4 regions of the Rhodococcus sp. NPDC057529 genome follow, and region 1 is predicted to be linked to each of the others. Evidence: riboswitches for the same ligand, from Rfam matches in the RefSeq annotation. Region 1 holds a riboswitch; each other region holds the start of a gene.
The links. Region 1 has a riboswitch for cobalamin ahead of ACFU5V_RS00330 (CbtB domain-containing protein). Riboswitches for the same ligand answer to the same signal wherever they lie in the genome.
Positions count from the first base shown of each region.

Region 1 (4,207 bases):
CGGACACAGCCGGCGCCGCACCGCGGTCCGAGGTGTCGTCCCGGCCGACCAGCACCGCCCGGACCGCGTCGACGAACCGTGGGGTCAGCCGGTCGAGTGACTCGAGCAACTCACCCACCGTGCGCGGCGGGAGCGCATTCCGGGCGACCAGCAGGTGTATACGCTCGAACACCGCTTCCGAGTCGAGATCGAGCTGATCGCAGAGGAATTCGTCGGGGTGGATCGCCTCGACGTCGTACGGGTCGAGTGCCGCCGGCGGGAAGTCCGTCAGGTTGGCGGTCACGATCAAGGCCGCACCGGACCGTACCGCCGCGGCCAGGACGTGCCGGTCCTTCGGATCGTTGGTCATCGCGGGGATCAACTCGCGGTACCCGCGTGACTCCTCCTCCGCGAACGGGAACGCCCTGCGCATCTGGTGGACCCGACGCGCCGCCTGCTCCGGCGACTTGCCGAACCTCTCCCCGGCCAGGTCGCGCTCCACCTCGTCGAGCAGGTCCGGCGTCCACACCGGCCGGAACAATTCGGCATCGGCCAGGGTCAGCAGCAGGTTGTTCAGGACCTGCGGGAGCAGGACGCACCCGTCGAGAACCACCCGAAAGGCAGCCATCGGTTGTCCTGCCCCTCGATCAGCGGGTCGAGACGAAGCCGTCAGCGGCGTCGCCGGGGTCCGGGGTTTCCTCCTGCGCCATCTCCTCGAACACCTGACCGCGTCGCGCACGCTCGTGTTGTCGGAATGCGAGCACGTCCGCCAACTCCACCCGCCGATGCCTGCCCGGCGACGAGTACGGAATCTTCCCGGCCTCCAGCAACCGCACCAGCGTCGGCCGGGTAATACCCAGCAGTTCCGCGGCCTCCTGCGTCGTCAGCACCGTCCGATGCGGCTCCACCGTCACCGCCTGCCCCCGGTCCAGAGCCGTGACCGCGTCGACGAGCAAACCCCGGACACTGTCCGGCAATGGCGCCGAACCCTCCGGGGTCGAGATCGTCACATCGTCCTGACCAGCGAGAAGATACTTCAACGCGGTGAGAATTTCGCGATCGTCGGAGCCCGGTGGCAACACCGTGTGGTTCATCAGAGCGGCCATACCTCAACGATAAAACGAAAAAAACGAACACACAATGTCCTCCGCAGCGGACGAGGCGGATCTCAGCCGAGCCCGTCGAGGAATTCCTCGACCACTTTCCGGTACTGCTCCGGCTGGTCGTCGTGGACGAGGTGCCCGGCCTGCGCGATGCGGACGTACTCGGCGCCGGGATGCCGCTCCGCCATGGTCCGCATCTGGCCGTCCGGGGTGATGGTGAACTCCCCCTCGATCAGCAGGGCCGGAACGGTGATCGACGCCCACTGGTCCCAGAAGTGCCTGTCGCCCCACTCCGCCGAGATGTCGCGGAACGTGTCGACGTCGCCGTGCAGGTACCAGCCGTCGGCGCGCTTCTCGAACGAATTCAGGAAGTACTGTCCGGCAACCGGACCGAAGAACTCGAACAGATCCTCCCGGGTCGCGAACGGTTGCGGCCAGTTCGAGATCATCGCCGCCCAGTCGTCGGCGGTGCGGCCGCGGAAGTCGGGGGCCATGTCTTCGAGGACGAGCGCCGACACCGTCTCCGGATGCTCGGCAGCCAGGCACCAGGCGTGCAGGGCGCCCATCGAATGGCCGATCACCACCCACGGCCCGGCGACGGGCGCGAGTGCCGTGGACAGGTCCGCGACGAACGCTTCCGTCGTCAACCGCGACGGCGCGGGCCTGCCGTGGCCTGCGGCGTCGAACGTGAAGACGTGGCCGTGCTCGCGCAGCCACGGCACGTGCCGTCCCCACGTCCGGGCACTGCCCATCAACCCGTGCAGCAGCAGAATCGGCTGTCCCGCCCCACCCTCGTCGTGCAACGCACTCTCACCCGCCACCACTCCGACGCTAGCGGAGTAACCTCGCCCGCATGGCAGTGGTGAAGATCAACGCAATCGAAATCCCCGAGGGTGCGGGCCCCGAACTCGAGAAGCGCTTCGCGGCGCGCGCGCACGCAGTGGAGAACTCTCCCGGCTTCCTCGGCTTCCAGCTCCTGCGTCCGGTGCAGGGCGAGAACCGCTACTTCGTCGTCACGCAGTGGGAGAGCGAAGAGGCATTCGCGGCGTGGCGCGACGGTCCGGCCCGGGAAGCACACGCGGGTGAGCGGAAGAAGCCGGTGGCATCCGGTGCGTCGCTGCTGGAGTTCGAGGTCGTACTCGACGTCGCGGCGGCGAACAAGAGCTGAGCGGCAGGGGCTGGCCGAGGATTGACACGACGGCCCGCCGGGTGCAAAAGTTCGCAGGACAATGCGATGGTTCGGCAGGAATCCGGTGCAATCCCGGAGCGGTCGCGCCACTGTAAATCGGAGTAGTCCCTCACGGGAACCACCTCGACAGCCAGATACTGCGGCCATCGCCTGGACCTAGGGGACGCGAAATCCCAGGAGGAACTATGGCACTCGCCTACGCACCCGGCTCGTCGGTCGACACGACCCGCCTCGCCGTCATCTCTTTCGCGATCGTTCTGTTCGCGATGCTCGCTCTCTACCTCGTGGGATTCGACCAGGGCGCGATCTCGCGCAGCGGCATGTACATGCATGAATTGATGCACGACGGCCGCCACCTCCTGGGTCTGCCATGCCACTGACCGATTCCTTCACGAAACTCCTCATCCGCGGCCTGCTGGCCGGCCTGATCGCAGGCATCCTGGCCGGTGGCGTCGCGTTCGTTCTCGGTGAGTCGCACATCGACGCGGCCATCGCGATCGAAGAATCGCACAGCGCCGCCGAACCCGAAGGCCACTCGCACGACGCCACCGCGGCGGAGGAACCGGCCGGGCACTCGCACGACGAGGAAGAGGCACTCGTCAGCCGCGACGGGCAGCGCTTCGGGCTGTTCCTCGCCACGTCCCTCGCGGGACTGGCACTGGGAGCGATCTTCGCCGTCGTCGCGAACTACGCGCGTCGGGTGACGACGCTGTCGGGACCGTTGCTCGGCCTGACCCTGGCCACCTTCGGCTGGCTGGCAATCGAGGCGGTGCCGTTCTTCAAGTACCCCGCCAACCCGCCCGCAGTCGGAGACCCCGAGACGATCAACCAGCGCACCTGGCTGTGGCTTGCCGCGGTCGCGCTGGGCCTGCTCGCCGTGGTGGCGTCCGTCTTCGCGGCGAAGGCCGTCGCCGCACAGGAGTTCCTGTCGGTGCGGATCGCGGCGCCGGTTGTCGCGTTCCTCGTGGTGGCGACCATCGGATATCTGGTGCTGCCCACGATCAACGAAGTGGGTGACGACTTCCCCGCGGTGCTGCTGTGGCAGTTCCGGCTGTCGTCCCTCGCGACGCAGGCCACGCTGTGGCTGGTTCTCGGACTCGTGTTCGCGTTCCTCACGGAGCGTGCCACCCGGGCCACCGCGCCCGCGCGGGCGAACGCCTCTGCCTGACCATGTGAGTGGCACCGTGTGCCGGAGCACACCGTGCCACTCACATGGGGTGGGCGTCCCAACGGGACGGGTCCGTCTCCAGAGCGGCCCGGTCCCAGCCACCCCGATCGGCGGCCGCGTCGTACGTGCTGTGCAGGAACTTCAGCAGAGCCGCGTCGGGATCGTCCGCGGTGCGGACGGTCTCGTACGGCAGCAGGAATTGCCGGAACTCCGCGCTGTAGAACGCCCCTTCGGGCCCGATCGGGTAGTCGGCGAAGCCGTCCGGTTCCGGATAGGCGTACGCGTAGAACGCACCTTCGACGCCACCGCCGGGCCAGAATCCGCAGCTGCTCAGCTCGTGTGAGTAGCCCTCGACCATCACCCAGTCTCCGCAGTTCGGCGCTCCGCCAGGGTGAGTCGGCGCGCTTCGACCGGAGAACCGGGTGCAGGCCAGGTCGAGCGCACCCCAGAAGAAGTGCACGGGACTGACCTTCCCGATGAAATGGGCACGGAATTCGTGCAGCACACGGTCCGCCTGCACGAGCTGCCGCCAGAACCGGTGCACCGACTCACCGTCGTACGAGCAGTGCTGCGTGTCCTCCGCGAACGGGACGGCCGTCACCACCTCGTTGGGCCTGGCCAGGATGGTCGTCGTGACGCCCAGTTCGGCCAGCGTGTCCATCGTTTCCGCATGGAAATCGGCCACCGACTTCGGTTCGAGCGCAATCGTCCCGGTGCCACCCGTGCTCGTGCGGATCACCAGCCGATGGTCTACGAAGTCGAATTCGA
Region 1 covers NZ_JBHVEY010000001.1:61,730-65,936, reverse strand. The annotation lists gene ACFU5V_RS00350 (PIN domain-containing protein) at 1-607, opposite strand, end outside; gene ACFU5V_RS00345 (helix-turn-helix domain-containing protein) at 627-1,085, opposite strand; gene ACFU5V_RS00340 (alpha/beta fold hydrolase) at 1,148-1,903, opposite strand; gene ACFU5V_RS00335 (antibiotic biosynthesis monooxygenase) at 1,936-2,250, shown strand; cobalamin riboswitch at 2,301-2,434, shown strand; gene ACFU5V_RS00330 (CbtB domain-containing protein) at 2,457-2,651, shown strand; gene ACFU5V_RS00325 (CbtA family protein) at 2,642-3,439, shown strand; gene ACFU5V_RS00320 (DUF5996 family protein) at 3,480-4,207, opposite strand, start outside.

Region 2 (4,207 bases), on a different contig from region 1:
GGGTCGTGGTAGATCGCGACCGGCTTCTCCCCGAATCCGCGGGGCGGCTGCACCATCAGCACGAGGTTTCCGAACTGCATTGCGGCGATGACGATTTCACCGGCAGGGTCCTGCGACCGGTCGACGTACAGTTCGCCCGGCGCGGGTCCCCAGTGCTCCTCGACACCCTCGCGCAGTTCCGCGGGCAGCGCCGAGAACCATTCGCGGTAGCGGGCCGCGGAGATCCGGATCGGGTTGCCCTCCAGTTGCTCGGCGGTCAGCCAGTCCGGGTCCTGGCCGCCGGCGGCGATGAGGGCGTGGATCAGCGCGTCGCCGTCGCGGGCGGCGAGGCCGGGCACGGAATCCGGTCCGTCCGCGGGTCCCAGGTCGTAGCCGGCGGCCCGCATCTCGGTGAGCAACCGGATCGCGCTGGCCGGGGTGTCGAGACCGACGGCGTTGCCGATGCGGGCGTGTTTCGTCGGGTACGCCGACAGCATCAGGGCGATCCGGCGCTCGGGTGCGGGGATGTGCCGGAGCCGGGCGTGCCGGACGGCGATGCCCGCCACCCGGGAGGCGCGCTCGGCGTCGGGAACGTAGGTGGACAGGCCGTCGGCGTCGATCTCCTTGAACGAGAACGGCACCGTGATCAGCCGGCCGTCGAACTCGGGGACCGCGACCTGGGTGGCGACGTCGAGCGGGGACAGTCCGTCGTCGTTGGACTCCCACGACTCCCGGCTGCTGGTCAGGCACAGCCCCTGCAGGATCGGCACGTCCAGCGCGGCCAGCGCGGCGACGTCCCATGCCTCGTCGTCGCCGCCGGCCGAGACTCCGGCCGGCTTGGTGCCGCCGGCGGCGAGCACGGTGACCACCATCGCGTCCGCGCGGCGCAGCGTCTGCAGCAACTCCGGTTCGGCCGTGCGCAGCGACGCGCAGAAGATCGGCAGCGGGCTGCCACCTGCCGCCACGACGGCGTCGCACAGCGCCTCGATGTAGCGGGTGTTGCCGGCCAGGTGCTGGGCGCGGTAGTAGAGAACGGCGATGGTGGGGCGGTCCGGGTCGGCGTCGGGGGCGAACGGCGCGACCCCCCAGCTCGGCAGGTGTACCGGCGCCTCGAAACCGTGACCGGTCAGCAGCACGGTGTCGGACAGGAAGTGGTGCAGTTGGGCGAGGTTGTCGGCGCCGCCCTCGGCGAGATAGTTGTGTGCCTCCGCCGAGACCCCGGCCGGGACGGTCGAGCACTCCATGAGCTCCGCGTCGGGGGCGTGCTCGCCGCCGAGGACCACCACCGGAAGCCCGCCGGCCAGGACCGCGTCGAGGCCCTCTTCCCACGCCCGGCGGCCGCCGAGGATGCGCACCACGACCAGGTCGGCGCCGTCGAGCAGTCCCGGCAGATCCTCCTCGACCAGCAGCCGTGCCGGGTTGGCCCAGCGGTAGTCCGCCCCGCTGGCGCGGGCGCTGAGCAGGTCGGTGTCGGAGGTGGAGAGCAGCAGGATCACGTGTGGAGCCTTCCTGGGGGTGTCGCGCCCCGTGGCGGTGGTTCTGTGCGGAACCGGAGGTCGGAGGACGGCAGGTGAGGGTCTGGCTCGCCCACCGGTTTCGGCGAGCTCACAGTGGCGCGACCGCGCCGGATTCGCACCGGCTTCCTCTCCTGCTGTCGCAAGTGCTGGTGATGCTACCCGGGGCCGGACGTAACCTGGGACCATGGTCGACTCCCGTTCCCGCCCCGATGCATGCCCCGGCGCGTTGCAGGTCCACCAGGCGGCCGACGGTGCGCTCGCCCGGGTGCGCCTCCCCGGTGGCGTGCTGACGTCCTCCCAGTTGCAGACCCTCGCGGAGTCGGCTCGCGACCTCGGGAACGGCGAGATCGAACTGACCTCCCGCGGCAATGCGCAACTGCGGGCGGTCCGCGACCCGCTGGAGTTCGCCCGCCGCCTCGCCGGCGCGGGCCTGCTGCCGTCGGAAACGCACGAGCGGGTCCGGAACATCCTCGTCTCGCCGCTGACCGGCCGGATCGGTGGTCTCACGGACCTGCGTGATCTGGTCGGCGTGCTGGACCGGACGTTGTGCGCCGACTCCGCGTTGGCGGACCTGCCGGGCCGCACCCTGTTCACCCTCGACGACGGCCGGGGCGACGTCTCGGCGCTCGGCGGCGACTTCGGGGTCCACGCGGTCGGTGGGTCGGAGGTCGCGCTGATCCTCGCCGGTCGCGACAGCGGCGTCCGGATCCCGACGGCGGACGCGGTGTCGGTGCTCCTGAGCGCCGCCCGCGTCTTCCTGGAGCTGCGCGATCGGCACTGGCGGTTGTCGGAGATCGCGAACGGAGTCGAGCGGACCCTGTCGGCGTTGACGCTCGCACCGACCGCCGACCCGGTGCCCGGGTTCGACGAGCACCGGCCGCCGATCGGGTGGCTCGACCAGCCGGACGGCAACGTGACCCTCGGCGGCGGTCTCGCGTTCGGGGTGCTCGAGGCCCGGCTGGCGGAATTCCTCGCCGCCGTCGAGAAGCCGGTGATCGTCACGCCGTGGAAAACGGTGCTCCTGTGCGATCTGGACGAGTGGTCCGCCGAGCAGGTGGTCCGGGTCCTCGCCCCGATGGGCCTGATCTTCGACGAGAACTCCCCGTGGCTGAACGTCAGCGCCTGCACCGGGCAACCCGGGTGCGAGAAGGCGCTCGCCGATGTGCGGACCGATGCCCGGGGCGCCGTCGCGAACGGCGAACTCCCGGTGGAGGGCCGACAGCACTGGTCGGGCTGCGAGCGGTGCTGCGGCCGCCCCAAGGGCGACGTCGCCGACGTCGTCGCCACCGAGACGGGTTACCGGGTGGAGGAGCGGTGAACCCGCAGCCTCTATCGTGAGCGGATGATCGAGTACATCCGAGACGGCGCGGAGATCTACCGCCAGTCCTTCGCGACGATCCGCGCCGAGGCGGATCTCAGTGCCTTTCCCGAGGACGTCTCACAGGCCGTGGTCCGCATGATCCACGCGAGCGGTCAGGTCGATCTCGTGGACGACGTCGCGTTCACCCCCGGTGTCGTGAAGGCCGCCCGCGCGGCGCTGGCGGACGGCGCCCCCATCCTGTGCGACGCGCAGATGGTCGCTGCCGGCGTGACCCGCAAGCGTCTCCCGGCGGACAACGAGGTGATCTGCACCCTGCGCGACCCCCGGGTTCCGGTGCTGGCGGAGCAGATCGGGAACACCCGCTCGGCGGCGGCGCTCGAATTGTGGGGCAGCAAACTGGAGGGCGCCGTCGTCGCGATCGGCAACGCCCCCACGGCCCTGTTCTACCTGTTGGACATGATCGAATCCGGTGCGCCCCGGCCCGCCGCGATCGTGGGCGGCCCGGTCGGATTCATCGGTGCGGCGGAGTCGAAGGAAGCGTTGATCGAGCACCCGAGCGGACTCGACTATCTGGTGGTCCGCGGCCGCCGCGGTGGTAGTGCCATCACGGCTGCGGCGCTGAATGCGATTGCGAGCGAAGTCGAATGAGTTCCGAGGAGCGGTCGAGCGGCAAGCTGTGGGGCGTCGGCATCGGACCGGGCGACCCGGAACTGGTGACGGTCAAGGCTGCGCGGGTCATCGCCGAGGCCGACGTGGTGGCGTTCCACAGCGCCAGGCACGGCAAGAGCATCTCCCGTGCGGTCGCGGCGCCGTACCTGCGCGAGGGCCAGATCGAGGAGCACCTCGTCTACCCGGTCACCACCGAGACCGTCGATCACCCGGGCGGATACCAGGGGGCGATGGACGAGTTCTACGAGGAAGCGTCGCAGCGGCTCGCCGCGCACCTCGAGGCCGGCCGTTCGGTGGCGCTCCTCGCGGCGGGCGACCCGCTCTTCTACAGCTCCTACATGCACATGCACAAGAGGCTGGCGCAGCGCTTCGAAGCGGAGGTGATTCCCGGCGTGACGTCGATCAGCGCCGCCTCGGCCGCGCTGGCGATGCCGCTCGTCGAGGGCGAGGAAATCCTCACGGTCCTGCCCGGCACCCTGCCGCGCGCCGAGCTGACGCGGCGTCTGCGGGAGACCGACGCCGCCGCCATCCTGAAACTCGGACGCACCTACCCGGCGGTGCGGCAGGCGTTGAAGGATTCCGGTCGCATCGACGAGACGTGGTACGTCGAGCGGGCCAGCACGACCCGGCAGAAGATCGACCACGCGGACGACGTGTCCGACAGCGACGTCCCCTACTTCTCGATCGCCGTCGTGCCCAGTCCGTCGAACGCGCGCCGCGA
Region 2 covers NZ_JBHVEY010000005.1:396,051-400,257, forward strand. The annotation lists gene cobN (cobaltochelatase subunit CobN) at 1-1,475, opposite strand, end outside; cobalamin riboswitch at 1,531-1,674, opposite strand; gene cobG (precorrin-3B synthase) at 1,681-2,814, shown strand; gene ACFU5V_RS12605 (precorrin-8X methylmutase) at 2,839-3,465, shown strand; gene ACFU5V_RS12610 (precorrin-2 C(20)-methyltransferase) at 3,462-4,207, shown strand, end outside.
Region 2: it holds a riboswitch for cobalamin, as region 1 does, so the genes downstream of both, cobN (cobaltochelatase subunit CobN) here and ACFU5V_RS00330 (CbtB domain-containing protein) in region 1, are expected to answer to the same signal.

Region 3 (4,207 bases), on a different contig from region 1:
CGACGTCCTCGCCCGGGCCCCGAAGTCGCCGAAGGGATTGTTCTGATGAGCGGCCTCATCGCCGCGGCCACCGCCGCCACCGACAAACGGGCCGCGTTCCGGGCCGGACTCGCCTCGGGGACGATTCAACGGCTGCCCGGTGCGATCAACCCGCTGACCGCGAAACTGATCCAGCAGATCGGGTTCGAGGGCGCCTACGTCTCCGGCGGCGCGTTCTCCGCCGCCCTCGGCCTGCCCGACATCGGCCTGACCACCCTCACCGAGGTCGCTGCGCACAGCGCGCAGATCGCCCACATCACCGACCTGCCCGTCCTCGTCGACGCCGACACCGGATTCGGCGAACCGATGTCCGCGGCCCGCACCGTCACCGTGTTCGAGGACGCCGGGATCGCCGGATTGCACCTCGAGGATCAGGTCAACCCGAAACGGTGCGGGCACCTCGACGGCAAGGCCATCGTGCCCACCGAGGAGATGATCCGCCGGCTGCGGGCCGCGGTCACCGCGCGGCGGGACCCGGACTTCGTGATCTGCGCCCGCACCGACGCCGCCGGGATCGGTGACATGTCCGCCTCCGGCAGGGTCGGCATCGACGCGGCGATCGAGCGGGCCGAGGCGTACGCCGACGCCGGCGCCGACCTCATCTTCACCGAGGCCCTGCACACCGAGGAAGAATTCGCGAAGTTCCGGGCCGCGGTGGACATTCCGTTGCTGGCGAACATGACCGAATTCGGCAAATCCGAGTTGATCCCGGCGCAAACGCTGCAAGACATCGGCTACAACGCGGTGATCTATCCGGTCACCACCTTGCGGTTGGCGATGGGCGCCATCGAGGCCGGGCTACGTGAAATCCACGACAAGGGCACCCAGGAGGGGCTGCTCGGCCGGATGCAGACCCGGTCGCGCCTGTACGAGGTGCTCGAGTACGAGCGGTACAACGAGTTCGATTCCGGCGTCTTCAACTTCACACTCACGGGGAGCCAGTGATGACCGAAACCGCGATACCCACCATCTACAAGGGGCTGGCCGGTGTCGTCGTCGACACCACCGCCATCTCGAAGGTGGTGCCGGAGACCAATTCGCTGACCTACCGCGGCTACGCGGTGCAGGATCTGGCGGCGCATTGCAGCTTCGAGCAGGTCGCGTATCTGCTGTGGAACGGGGAACTGCCCACCGACGCGCAGCTGGCCCTGTTCACCCAGCGTGAGCGGGCCGCCCGCCGGGCCGACCGGTCGCTGCTGTCGCTGGTGACGAAGCTGCCGGAGAACTGCCACCCGATGGATGTGGTGCGCACCGCGATCAGCTACCTCGGCGCCGAGGACCCGGAAGAGGACGACAACACCCCTGGCGCCAACCGGGCCAAGGCGTTGCGGATGATGGCGGTGCTGCCGACCATCGTGGCCGCCGACCACCGTCGCCGCCGCGGCCTCGACCCGATCGCCCCGCACAGCCATCTGGGTTTCGCGGAGAATTTCCTGCACATGTGCTTCGGGGAGGTGCCGGCCCCGGAGTTGGTGACGGCGTTCGAGGTGTCGCTGATCCTCTACGCCGAGCACTCCTTCAACGCGTCCACGTTCGCCGCCCGGGTGGTGACGTCGACGCTCTCCGACATCTACAGCGCCGTCACCGCCGCCATCGGGGCGCTGAAGGGGCCACTGCACGGCGGCGCCAACGAGGCCGTCATGCATCACATGCTCGAGATCGGCGACCCCGCCCTCGCCGAGCAGTGGCTGCTCGGCAAGCTCGCCGCCAAAGACAAGGTGATGGGCTTCGGGCACCGCGTCTACAAGAACGGCGACTCCCGCGTTCCCACCATGAAGCAGGCCTTCCTCGACGTCGCCGCCCGCACCGACGGCGACAGGTGGGTGCAGATGTACGAAATCCTCGAGAAGACGATGAACGAGGCCACCGGCATCAAACCGAACCTCGACTTCCCCACGGGCCCCGCCTACTACCTGATGGGCTTCGACATCGAGGTGTTCACCCCGATCTTCGTGATGAGCCGCATCACCGGGTGGGCCGCCCACATCATCGAGCAGGGCCACTCGAACGCGCTGATCCGCCCACTGTCCGAGTACACCGGCGTCGCGCAGCGTGCCCTGATGCGCTTCGCGCCCGTGAGTACTTGTTAACCGCCGGCGGTTAACAAGTACTCACAGGGGCTATGGTGTCCGGGGCCGTCCGTACGGCCACGATCGGCGAGGGAACCCGGTGCGAATCCGGGACTGACGCGCAACGGTAACGGCCCCCGGGCCGGAGTCCGACTACTCACCGATCGAGTTGTGACGATCCTCGGCTCCGCGACTGGGCCCTGATGAAGGAGTTCGCTCTTCATGCGCACGTCTTGGCGGCACCTCGCTGCTCTCACCGCCGTCTCGGCCGTCCTGGTCTCGGCATGCTCGTCGTCCTCGTACGAACCGGCGCCCGGCAAGGCCTCGGAGTCCTCCGCCTACCCGATGACCCTGGAGAACTGCGGACACAGCGTCACCGTCGACGCACCACCGCAACGAGCGGTGTCGCTCAATCAGGGCTCGACCGAGATCCTGCTCTCCCTCGGCCTTGCGGACCGGATGGTCGGCACCGCCACCTGGACCGATCCCGTCCGCGACAACCTGGCCGCCGACAACGCGAAGGTTCCGCGGCTCGCCGACAACAAGCCGTCGTTCGAGGTGGTCCTCGACACCGAACCCGACTTCGTGTCGGCCTCGTTCGGCGGCACCCTCGGACCGGGCGGTGTCGCCGACCGGAATCAGTTCGACCAGTTGGGCGTTCCCAGCTACCTCTCGCCCACCGACTGCCAGGGCAAGACCGACGAGAGCGTCAACGCGGACGGGGCACGCACCGAACCACTGCGCATCGACACCGTCTACCAGGAGATCCGCGAACTCGCCGCCATCTTCGACGTCCGTGACCGCGGCGAGCAGTTCGTCGCGGAACTGCAGCAGCGGTTCGACGCCGCGTCGAGGGCGGTCGAGGCCTCCGGGGTATCGCTCGCGTACTGGTTCGCCGACACCAGCACCCCGTACATGGCGGGGTGCTGCGGATCCTCCGGCATCATCACCAACTCCGTCGGCGCCGAGAACATCTTCGCCGACACGACCAACGAATGGCCGCAAGTGAGCTGGGAGAGTGTCCTCGACCGCGACCCGACCGCTCTGGTCCTCGCGGACCTGAGTCGCCGCAGCATCGACGGCGACGCTCTCGACAGCAAGATCGCGTTCCTCGAATCGAATCCGGTCACCCAGCGGCTCACCGCCGTCCGCGACAAGAAGTACATCGTCGTCAACGGCGCCGACCTGAACCCGTCGATCCGCACCATCGACGGCGTCGAGAAGACGGCGGCCGCGCTGAAGCAGTGGGGACTGGCGAACTGACCGTGGTGGCCACACGGTTCGACTCCCGGCCGCTGCTCGGGGCATGCCTGCTCGGCGGGCTCGCCGTGCTGGCGGCGTCGATCGCCGTCGTCATCACGATCGGACCCGCCAGCCTGTCCGTCGGCGACGTCTACGCGGTCGTGTTCGAGCGCCTCGGATTCGGGAACGCCGACATCAGCCGCATCAAAGAGGGCATCGTCTGGGAACTGAGACTGCCCCGCACCCTCCTCGCCGCCGTCTGCGGCGCGGGACTCGCGCTGTGCGGGGCGATCATGCAGTCGCTGCTGCGCAATCCGCTCGCCGACCCGTTCGTGCTCGGTATCTCGTCGGGGGCGTCCACCGGGGCGGTGCTCGTCGCGGTCCTCGGTCTCGGCGCCGGGGCGGTGTCGCTGTCGGCGGGAGCGTTCGCGGGCGCGGTGATCTCGTTCGCCCTGGTGATGCTGCTCGCTGCCGGCGCGGGCGGCGGCACATCCCGGGTGGTGCTCGCGGGAGTGGCCGGGACGCAGCTGTTCTCCGCGTTGACGTCGTTCATCGTGATCTCCTCCGCGGACGCCGAACAGACCCGCGGGGTGCTGTTCTGGCTGCTCGGCTCGCTCTCCGGTGCCGATTGGGCCGACGTCACCCTGTGCGGGGCAATCACTCTCGTGGGACTGCTGGTGTGCCTGACCCAGTCGTCCGCGCTGGACGCGTTCACGTTCGGAAACACCGCGGCCGCCGCACTCGGGGTGTCTGTGCGATGGATCCGGATCCTCCTGCTGACCATCACCGCACTCGTCACCGCCGCCCTGGTGAGCGCCGCAGGCGCGATCGGGTTCGTCGGACTGGTCCTTCCGCAC
Region 3 covers NZ_JBHVEY010000012.1:108,659-112,865, forward strand. The annotation lists gene prpD (2-methylcitrate dehydratase PrpD) at 1-46, shown strand, start outside; gene prpB (methylisocitrate lyase) at 46-984, shown strand; gene ACFU5V_RS24005 (bifunctional 2-methylcitrate synthase/citrate synthase) at 984-2,129, shown strand; cobalamin riboswitch at 2,158-2,288, shown strand; gene ACFU5V_RS24010 (ABC transporter substrate-binding protein) at 2,331-3,371, shown strand; gene ACFU5V_RS24015 (FecCD family ABC transporter permease) at 3,404-4,207, shown strand, end outside.
Region 3: it holds a riboswitch for cobalamin, as region 1 does, so the genes downstream of both, ACFU5V_RS24010 (ABC transporter substrate-binding protein) here and ACFU5V_RS00330 (CbtB domain-containing protein) in region 1, are expected to answer to the same signal.

Region 4 (4,207 bases), on a different contig from region 1:
AGCAGCAGCGCAGCGCCGTGGTCTTCCCGGAACCGTTGGGCCCGACCAGCGCCAGCACCTCACCGGGACGCACGGCGAGGTCGATGCCGTGCAGCACTTCCCGCGATCCGAGTTCGGCGCGGACCCGGTGCAGACTCAGCGCGGTCACCGCTCTGCCCTCCCGTACTGCCGGTACAGCATCCACACGAAGATCGGTGCTCCCACGAGGGCGGTGACGACGCCGACGGGGACCTCGATGCTCCGCGCGACCGACCGCGCGGCCGTGTCCGCCGCGACCATCGCGATCGCGCCGAGGAACGCGGCGACCGGCAGCAGCCTGACCGCGCGGGCCCCCACGACGTACCCGGCCAGATGCGGCACGAGCAGGCCGATGAAGCCGATGCCGCCCGCGACGGACACGGCCGCTCCGGCCAGCATCGACACCCCGAGCAACTGCACGACGCGGAAGCGCCGCACGTTCATCCCCAGGGCGGCGGCGCCGTCGTCTCCCGCCTGCAGCAGGTCGATACGGCTCGCACTCAGCATCATCGCCGCCCCGACCGTCGCGAGTGCGACGGCCGGGACGATCGCCGTCGACCAGCGTGAGTCGCCGAAACCGCCCGCCAGCCAGTGCATCACCGAACTCAGTTGGTGCTCGTCGGCGACGACCAGTATCGAGAACGTGATGAGAGCGGAGAACACCTGCGCCGACGCGACACCCACGAGGATGACGGCCGTCGGCTGCGGATAGCGGCCGCCGATCGCCAGCGACAGGAACAGCGGCACCATCGCGCCCAGGAACGCCGCGACGGGGACGGTGAACACGCCGAGCGCGCCCACCCCGAGCCCGAGCACCGTCACCACCACCACGCCGAAACCCGCCCCCGAGGACACGCCGAGCAGGTAGGGATCGGCCAGCGGATTGCGGGTCACCGCCTGCGCCACAGCGCCCGCGAGGGCGAGCGCGGCACCGACTGCCGCCGCGGTGAGCGCCCGCGGCAGCCGGGAGTCGAGCACGATCGATTCCCGGGCCTGCGACCACCAGGGCTCGAACGCCCCCGGGGCCACCCGGTGCGCGACGATCGCCCAGACGTCGCCGACGGGGATGCGGACGGAACCGAACGACACCGCGAGCGCGACGACGCACAGCGTCGCCAGGGCGAGCAGCGTCATCAGGCCCGTGAAACCGACGCGGGTCCGGGCCGGGTGTGTGGGCGACGCAGGTGGCGCCGCGCGTTCGGCGGTGACCGTCATCGGGCGCCGACGGCGTCCGGATGCAGCGCCCGCGCGATCGTCTCCACCGACCGCACCAGCCGCGGGCTCTCGAAGAAGTCGTCGAGCGGCACCACCACGATACGGCCGGCCTTCACGGCGGGCGTCGTCGACATGATCGGGTGCGACGTCAGGAAGTCGATCTTCGCCTGCGCACTCGTCGTGCCGTAGTCGAGGACGACGATCGCCTCCGGGGCGCGTTCACCGATGATCTCCCACGTGGACTTCGAATACGGCTTCTGCCCCTCGGCGAAGAGGTTGACCGCACCCGCGTGGTCCGCGATGAGCTGGCCGACTCCCACACCGCCGATCGTCAGAGGGACGTCCTCGCCGGAATCGTAGAAGAACGTCGGAACCGGGGTGGTGCCTGCGATCTCGTCCCGCACGGCCTGCAACCCGGACGTCACCCGGTCGGTGACGGCGCGCGCCTCGTCCGGGACGCCGAGGATCTCACCGAGCTGCGTGTAATCGCTGCGCAGCAGCCCGATGTCGGGAAAACCCTGCCCGCAGTACTCGGAGAACAGGAACGTCGGAATGCCCTGTTCGCCGAGGGATTCGCGCGAGCGCCCCTCCTTCTCGTCGAACGCGCTGCGCATGCCGCCGACCACCAGGTCGGGGTCGAGGTCCAGGATCTGTTCCCGGGTCGGGTATTCCTTCGCGAGTTTCGGGATCTTCGCGAAGGCCTCCGCGAACTCCGGCAGCGGGGTCGCGTCGCCGTACCCCGTGCCGACGATGCGATCAGCGGCCCCCATTTCGATCAGCACCTCGGTGACGTGATCGTTCATGCTGACGATGCGCTGCGGCGGGGCGTCGAACGTCTCCGTGCGATCGCAGTTGGTGACGGACACCGGTTCGGCGAAGGATTCGGCGGAAGCGGTCTGCCCCACGGACTCCCCGCGCGAACACCCGGCGACCACCAGCGCGGCCACGGCGAGGGTGACCAGACCGGTACTTCTGAACAACTGACCGTACATGTAAACCTCATTGCGGCTCAGAGCCACGAATGAGAAGCCGGCAGACGCCCACGTACAGGCGCGCCTGCGGGACTCCGCTTCGTAGACCACGACGAAAAGGATGTCGCACACCACACGCCGGGTAATCGGGCTCGCCACCGAAATGCTCTGGTGGCCTACCGTTGCGGGTCAGCGCCGGATTCGGACCGGCTTCCCCCGTGCGTGTGACTGCAAGTGCACCACCGAGTATGCACGATTTGCCGGGACCCGCGTCACACCCCCACCGGCAATCCCTCGATCCGCACTACAGTCGGCAGTCGCAGCCGACCGCCCCCGACCACCCGGAGTTGACGCATGACACGTTGGGCCTCGACCGTTGTTTCACGCAAATGGTGGGTCCTGACGCTCGCCGTGTTCGCCGTTCTGGTGAGCGGCGTGTGGGGCACCGGTGTGTTCGCGAAGCTCAGCTCCGGCGGATTCATCGACCCCGGTAGCGAATCCGCCGAGGTGGCGCGAATCGTCGAAGACAATCTGGGTCCGCAGACGCCGGACATCATCGCCATCTATACCGCACCCGACGGGAAGACCCTGGGTGACATCGGCCCCCAGGTCACCGCGAGTCTCGACCGGTTCGCCGCCGAGGTGCCGACGTATTCGGTGACGTCGTACTGGACGGCGGACGCGACGAGGAAGCACCTGATGGTGTCGGAGGACGGCACCAAGGCGTCGGCCGCGATCACCGTCGACCCGGATGCCGGGATCACCGCCGCCACGTTCAACGATCTGCTGCCGAAGCTCGAGGTGGAGGGCGTCGACACCGAGTTCGCGGGCAACTCGGTGGTGGGTGTGGCGTTCAACAACCGGCTGCAGCAGGACCTGGTGCTGGCCGAGGCGATCGCGCTGCCGATCACTCTCGTGTTGCTGGTCTTCATCTTCGGCGGACTGGTCGCCGCCGCCGTTCCGGTGTTCGTCGGGCTGCTCTCGATCTTCAGCGCCCTCGCGACGCTGCGCCTGCTGACCCTGTTCACCGACGTCAGTTCGTTCGCGATCAACGTGGCGTCCCTGCTCGGCCTGGGGCTCGCGATCGACTACGGCCTGTTCATCGTCGGCCGATTCCGCGAGGAACTCGAGTCCGGCGCCGACGTGGCCGAGGCGACCCGGCGCACCGTCCTGACCGCGGGTCGCACCGTGTTGTTCTCCGGTCTGCTTCTGGTGTGCGCGTTCTCGGGGATGCTGGTGTTTCCGCAGGACGTGATCAAGTCGCTCGGGTTCGGTGCGATGGCCGCGGTCGCGAGTGCGGCGCTGCTGTCCCTCACCGCGGTGCCCGCGCTGCTCGCGATCCTCGGTCACCGCATCAACGCGCTGAGCTGGCGCAAGGATGCGGCGCAACGCGGTGAGGTGCGCGCCCGCAAGTTCTGGGGCTCCGTCGTCACCTGGGTGATGCGTCGGCCGGTCGCCATCGCGGTCGGGATCGTCGCGGGTCTGATGGTCCTGGCGGCGCCTCTGCTCAGCGCGTCGCTCGGCGAGGTCACGTACACGGCGCTGCCCGAGAACGATCCCGCCCGTATCGCCACCGACACCCTCACCACCGAATTTCCCACCACCGGGAACGGCGCCACCCTCATCCTCCGGGGCGACGGTGTCGGCACCGCGCCGACCGCCGCCGACGGGGCCGCGGTGGCCCAGGCCGCCGGCCAGGTGCCGGGTATCGGCGCCGCCACCGTCGTCGCATCCAACGGCGAACTGGTGGCGGTGCAGGCCGTCTACTCCGAGGGAGTGACCACCGACGATCAGAGTGCGGCCGTGGACGGTCTCCGCGCCATCTCCGTCCCCGAGGGAACCGAACTGCTCGTCGGCGGCGGCCAGGCGACCGTCGACGACGGCAACGCGGCGATCGTGCACTGGATGCCGGTCATGATCGCGATCATGGTGGGTTCGACGCTGGTCCTGCTGTTCCTGGCGTTCGGCTCCGTGGTGCTGCCGATCAAAGCGGTCGCGATGGC
Region 4 covers NZ_JBHVEY010000010.1:250,801-255,007, reverse strand. The annotation lists gene ACFU5V_RS21655 (ABC transporter ATP-binding protein) at 1-148, opposite strand, end outside; gene ACFU5V_RS21650 (FecCD family ABC transporter permease) at 145-1,233, opposite strand; gene ACFU5V_RS21645 (ABC transporter substrate-binding protein) at 1,230-2,225, opposite strand; cobalamin riboswitch at 2,324-2,466, opposite strand; gene ACFU5V_RS21640 (MMPL family transporter) at 2,559-4,207, shown strand, end outside.
Region 4: it holds a riboswitch for cobalamin, as region 1 does, so the genes downstream of both, ACFU5V_RS21645 (ABC transporter substrate-binding protein) here and ACFU5V_RS00330 (CbtB domain-containing protein) in region 1, are expected to answer to the same signal.